Regions from separate parts of the Waltera sp. genome, predicted to be linked through region 1. Evidence: predicted binding sites of a transcription regulator. Region 1 holds the regulator's gene; the other holds the start of a gene.
The links. The regulator Rex, encoded in region 1, represses fermentation and respiration genes when NADH is low (regulators of the CRP and FNR family bind a similar motif). The targets are predictions, from matches to a motif close to ATTGTTAANTANTTAACAAT.

Region 1 (3,176 bases):
TTGGAGAGTACCAGCTTGGCGAGAGATACACGACCGCGCTCGCCGCCACTCAGATCACTGATACGCTTGAAAACATCCTCCCCGGTGAAGAGGAAAGCCGCCAGCACATTGCGGATCTGGGTATTGTTCAGGTAGGGATAATCGTCGGAGATCTCTTCGAACAATGTCTTGTCACTGTGCAGGACATGATGCTCCTGATCGTAATAGCCGATCTCCACATTGGAACCTAATCGGAAGGTGCCCTGATCGGCAGGAACGAGACCATTTAAGATCTTAAGCAGAGTGGTCTTGCCGCTGCCATTATCACCGATGATCGCCACGTGTTCGCCGCGCTTGATCTCGAAATTAACATCGGTAAAAAGCTTATGGGAATCAAAGCTTTTGGACAGATGCTCCACAGTCAGCACATCATTGCCACTTAAGATCCGGGGCGTCAGTGTCAGCTTCATATCCGTGCGGACCTCGGAGGGTTTTTCGATGACCTCGATCTTGTCCAGCATTTTCTCACGGCTTTCCGCCCGTTTGATGGACTTTTCCCGGTTGAAGGATTTTAATTTTTCGATGACCTCTTCCTGATGTTTGATCTCACGCTGCTGGTTCATATAGGCATTCCAGGCAGCAACGCGCAGCTGTTCCTTTTTTACGGCATAATCGGAGTAATTGCCCATAAAGGTTGTAGCCTTGGACTGGTCGATCTCGATGACTTTCCCGGCGATCCGGTCCAGAAAATACCGGTCGTGGGAGACGATGAGAACGGCTCCCTTGTAATTCAACAGATAAGTCTCCAGCCAGGCGATGGAATTCATATCTAAGTGGTTCGTCGGCTCGTCCAGGATGATGAGATCAGGGTTCTGTAACAGAAGCCGTCCTAACGCCACACGGGTCTTCTGACCGCCGGAGAGTGTGGCAACCGGCTTGGAGAATTCATCTTCGGTAAATCCCAGTCCCTTTAACACACCGACCAGCTCACTGCGGTAGAGATAGCCGCCGCCGGTCTCGAAAGCATGGGTGAGAGAGGTGTACTGCTTCATCAGGTCTTCCAGCGCATCTCCTTCGGCATGCTTCATATTGTTTTCGCATTCCCGGATCTTTTCCTCCAGGCGCAGCAGATCCGCCTTGACAGATAACAGTTCCTCGTAAATGGTGTGAGAGGTGTCCACAGTGCTGTTCTGTGCAAGGTATCCCAGGGTCTTGTCCCTCGCCAGAACCACCTGCCCGTCATCGGGAGTCATTTCCCCTACGATGATGCGGAGCAGTGTCGTTTTCCCGGCACCGTTGATGCCCACGATGGCAGCTTTTTCATGATCCTCTATATGAAAAGAGACATTTTTCAATACCTGATTTTCTACAAATGCTTTTGAAATATTCTGACAAGATAATATCATGGTAGTAAGTATCCTTTATTTCCAGCCCACGGAGACCGGGCTTTTTAAATTTCATTGTAACGAAAAGAAGAAAACCTGTCAATTCATTGACAAGTTTTTAACATATGGTGTATACTAAAAAAAACGGAGGTGAAAGTATTGGAAGTAAAAGAAATTTCACAGGCTGTGATTGGCAGACTGCCCAGATACTTTCGATATTTGGGGGAATTGAAGGATGAAGGTGTGGAACGCATCTCTTCGCAGGAACTTTCCGGACTGATGAAGGTGACCGCATCCCAGATACGTCAGGATTTTAATAATTTCGGCGGTTTCGGCCAGCAGGGCTATGGATATAATGTAGAATCTCTGTATCGTGAGATCGGTAAGATCTTAGGACTGGATAAGCAGCATAATTTCGTCATCATTGGAGCCGGCAATCTGGGAAGAGCGCTGGGCAATTATATGAACTTCGAGCGTCGTGGATTTATCTTCAAGGGAATGTTCGATGCGAACCCGGAACTAGTGGGTAAGGATGTCCGCGGTGTGAAGGTCATGCCCATGGATCAGCTGGAATCCTTTATCCGGGAGAAGGACATCGATATCGCTGTACTGACGATTCCCAAGACCAGTGCTGTGGAAGTGGCAGATAAGCTGGTGGCTAACGGGATCCGTGCTATCTGGAATTTCGCTCATGTGGATCTGAATGTTCCCGAGGGAATTCAGGTGGAGAACGTGCATCTGTCCGACAGCTTAATGAAGCTATCCTATAATATTAACCGTTACAGTTCAGACATGAAATAAGCAAGCGTATGATTGCTTATTTCATAGGCGGAGTGTCTGAAAATGAATAAAAGGAAAAGTCGCAAGGCGATGACGGATGCGAAGCAGCCGCTTTTATGAATTTCAGCGCACCGAGAAATAATACAACATGAAGTAAGGCATCAAAGGAGTGATATTATGGGCAACGGTAACGCAGAAGAAAATGCACAGGACCGACAGGCTGCTTTCAAAAATGCATTGACGGGAAAGCATCTGCCCGTACTCACCCTGGATAATAAATGGTATCGGTTGTTGAATAAGACCGGTTCCGTTCCGCTAAAAGAAACGGAAGATGCCCTGAATCAGCTGTTGAAACGACAAGGTAAGCTCAATACCGAGTCGAAGGATATCCGGAATCTGAAAAAGAAGCTGATGAAAGAAATCGTTCCTATGGTGGATGAGGCGGAACAGCAGGGCGAAAACAGTAAGCTGAACAAACAGATCGAGGATCATAAGCGCCTGATCGAGGAATGCAATGAGAAGCTGGAAGCATACGAAGATGAGTTAAAAGATATCCCCAGAGAGATCGAAAGAATAAATCTTCAGCTTATGATGTTTACTATGGACTGCTGCTATGATATTATGAAGGATAATGACAAACAGATCAAAGAGACTGCGGAGTGGGTGGGTGCGATCCGTATCGAACTGAAAAAACGTCTGATCGAAAAACAGCAGATGGAACAGCAGAATCAGGAGATCTACAACTACATGCATGATATTTTTGGTGCAGAAGTGGTCAATCTGTTTGACATGAAATATAATCCGGAGCAAAAATAGTATGAGATATCTGGTAACTGCACAGGAAATGAAGCAATACGATAAAAATACCATAGAGTACCTCGGCATCCCGGGGCCGGTTCTGATGGAAAGAGCGGCTCTGGCTGCGGAGGATTTTCTGAAAGAGCGCTTTGATGCCGTGAAGGAACGGACAAAAGTGCTCATTTTTGCTGGTATGGGAAATAACGGAGGAGACGGTCTGGCTTTGGCGAGACT
Region 2 (3,176 bases), on a different contig from region 1:
ATGTATCCATTGATCTGGTGGAAGAGATCATTGAGAGACAGTTGAAAAAATATAAGAACAAGATCGTTGACAAACAGCAGGCGGCAGCTTCTTTCAGCAAAGCCTATGTAGAGAATGATTACACAGACGATGACGAGATCAAGATCGTTCGTACCAAGAAGTTCGATATCAAGCCCATGTATCCCGAGGATGCCTGCATTCAGATGGAACTGTTGGGACACAACTTCTTCGTATTCTGCAACGCAGAGACAGATCAGGTAAATGTAGTGTACAAGAGAAAGGGCGATACCTACGGACTGATCGAGCCGGAAGTATAAAACCGGACAGAAAATTAAATAAAGACAAATTTACAGCCTGCCGGAGTTTCCGGCAGGCTGTTTTGTTGCATGGGAAATGATATGCCCCGGAGATTTTCGAATTGTCTGAATACCGGAAAAATCAGAAACATAACCTGTAAGGAGGAACTGAGAGCAGGACAGGGAATGGACAGAGAAAAGAGAATGCGGGCATGGATCCGGGCAGAGGTGATGCTTCTGTTTATAATGATGGGAGCATTTCTGCTCCGGGAGACAGGACGGACAGAAAGCATGGAACAGGCGGTGGTCACCGCAACCTCGGCTGCGGGAAAGGATTATATCAAATGGGTGGACTTTACCGTATCCTATGAAGCGCTCTGCCAGGCATATGACTGGGATGTGGATACGTTTGACACGGAACATCATGTGGAGTGGATCCCGCTGCTTGCATATACCGCAGCCAGAACCGGAGGGGAATTTGACAAAAAGGCGCTGAAGATCCTGAATGAGACGGCGGAGAAGCTGGCTGAGGGAGAGGCAGAGATAGAAACTCTCACAAAAGATATGAAATACTATCCGTATTATCTGGAAGCTTACAGCGCGGCGCTGGGAGGACTGGTGGGAGAATACGAGGCAGAGGTGATCGGAGAAGATGGACAGAGCACCTGGCAGAAAAAATACGGATTAAAAGGTTATTGCCCCATTGCGAGAGGATTTGATTATACTCATTATGATGATTTCGGGGCGGGAAGAAGCTACGGATATAAACGAAGGCATCTGGGCCATGACATGATGGGGCTCGTCGGTGTACCTATCATTGCTGTCGAGTCCGGCACTGTGGAAGCCCTGGGCTGGAACCAGTACGGCGGCTGGCGCATTGGTATCCGCAGCTTTGATAATAAGCGCTACTATTACTATGCACATCTGAGGCAGAACTACCCCTATGCGGAAGGACTGGAAGAAGGCAGCGTGGTGACGGCGGGGGATGTGATCGGTTATATGGGACATACCGGTTACAGTACCACAGAAAATGTAAATAATATAGAAGTAACCCATCTGCACTGGGGATTGGAACTGGTCTTTGATGAAGAACAGAAAGAGAGTGACAACGAGATCTGGATCGATGTCTATCCGCTGACCTGTTTTCTGGCAAAACACACGCAGGAAGTGCAGAAAGTAGAGGGAACAAGAGAGTGGATCCGCACTACAAAAATCCGGGAATTCTGATTTCTAAAAATTTCATTTGTTATTTTGTTATTTTTTTGACAAAAGCATTGCAAAACAGATTTCGCTATGTTAAAATGGGGACAGTGAAATGATAAAAAAATAACAATCTACATTTCAGAAAGCAAACCAAACGAAAACAAAAAGTGGAGGACAAACAAATGGCAAAGAAAGTTGTATTAGCAGGCGCTTGCCGTACCGCAATCGGTACCATGGGCGGAACCTTAAGCACAACTCCTGCACCGGAGCTGGGCGCAATCGTTATCAAGGAGGCTCTGAAGAGAGCAGGCGTTGCTCCCGAAGCAGTTGACCAGGTATATATGGGATGTGTAATCCAGGCTGGCCAGGGACAGAACGTAGCACGTCAGGCAGCTATCAAAGCCGGACTTCCCATCGAAGTTCCCGCAGTTACCATGAACGTGGTATGTGGTTCTGGCCTGAACTGTGTGAACCAGGCAGCACAGATGATCATGGCCGGTGATGCAGATATCGTAGTAGCAGGTGGTATGGAGAACATGTCCATGGCTCCTTACGCAATTCCTCAGGGACGTTACGGATATCGTATGGGTAACGCAACCATGGTTGATACCATGATCAAAGATGCACTTTGGGATGCTTTCAATGATTATCATATGATCAAGACCGCAGACAACATCTGCGAAGAGTGGGGACTTACCCGTGAAGAACTGGATGAGTTCGCATTAAAGAGCCAGTTAAAGGCTGAAGAAGCTCAGAAGAACGGCGCCTTCAAGGCAGAGATCGTTCCCGTAGAAGTTAAGAAGAAAAAAGAGACCATCGTATTCGATACCGATGAAGGCCCTCGTCATGGTTCTACCATCGAAGGTCTGGCTAAGCTTCGTGCCATCAATCCCGGTGGATTCGTTACCGCAGGTAACGCTTCCGGTATCAACGACGGTGCAGCAGCTATCGTTGTTATGAGCGAAGAGAAGGCTAAGGAGCTGGGCGTTAAGCCTATGGCTACTTTCGTAGCAGGCGCTCTGGCTGGTGTTCGTCCAGAGGTTATGGGTATCGGTCCTGTAGCTTCTACCAAGAAGGTAATGGCTAAGACCGGTATGAAGATCGAAGACTTCGATATCATCGAGGCTAACGAAGCATTCGCAGCACAGTCCGTAGCAGTTGGTAAGGAACTGGGCATCGATGTAGATAAGCAGCTGAACCCCAACGGTGGTGCTATCGCACTGGGTCATCCCGTAGGAGCTTCCGGATGCCGTATTCTGGTAACTCTGCTGCATGAGATGCAGGCAAGAGGTGCCAAGACCGGTCTGGCTACTCTGTGCATCGGCGGTGGCATGGGCTGCTCCACCATCGTTAAGATCGAGGATTAATTTTATAAATATTCGCTGGGGCGGTAGAATCTCTATCGCCTTAGTGTGGTTTTGAAAACACGAATAGAAATGTGAAATGAGGTAAAAACATGGATTACATTTTGTATGAGCAGAATGGTAATGTGGCAACCATCACCATTAACCGTGAGAAAGCACTGAACGCACTGAATTCTCAGGTGCTGGATGAACTGAACGCCACATTGGATGCAGTAGATCTTGCAACGGTTCGCTGCCTGGTGATCACTGGTGCAGGGGCTAAGTCCTTCGTGGCAGGCGCAGATATCGGAGAGATGAGCAGCCTGACCAAGGC

Region 2: the regulator Rex is predicted to act here: its motif matches at 1,547-1,566, upstream of ACLTOH_RS13250 (acetyl-CoA C-acetyltransferase).

The regions. Positions count from the first base shown of each region.
Region 1 is NZ_JBKVQF010000002.1:31,019-34,194, reverse strand. It holds gene ACLTOH_RS01215 (ABC-F family ATP-binding cassette domain-containing protein) at 1-1,385, opposite strand, end outside; gene ACLTOH_RS01210 (redox-sensing transcriptional repressor Rex) at 1,524-2,165, shown strand; gene ACLTOH_RS01205 (hypothetical protein) at 2,322-2,960, shown strand; gene ACLTOH_RS01200 (NAD(P)H-hydrate dehydratase) at 2,962-3,176, shown strand, end outside.
Region 2 is NZ_JBKVQF010000027.1:18,483-21,658, forward strand. It holds gene hpf (ribosome hibernation-promoting factor, HPF/YfiA family) at 1-317, shown strand, start outside; gene ACLTOH_RS13245 (M23 family metallopeptidase) at 483-1,523, shown strand; gene ACLTOH_RS13250 (acetyl-CoA C-acetyltransferase) at 1,682-2,866, shown strand; gene ACLTOH_RS13255 (enoyl-CoA hydratase-related protein) at 2,956-3,176, shown strand, end outside.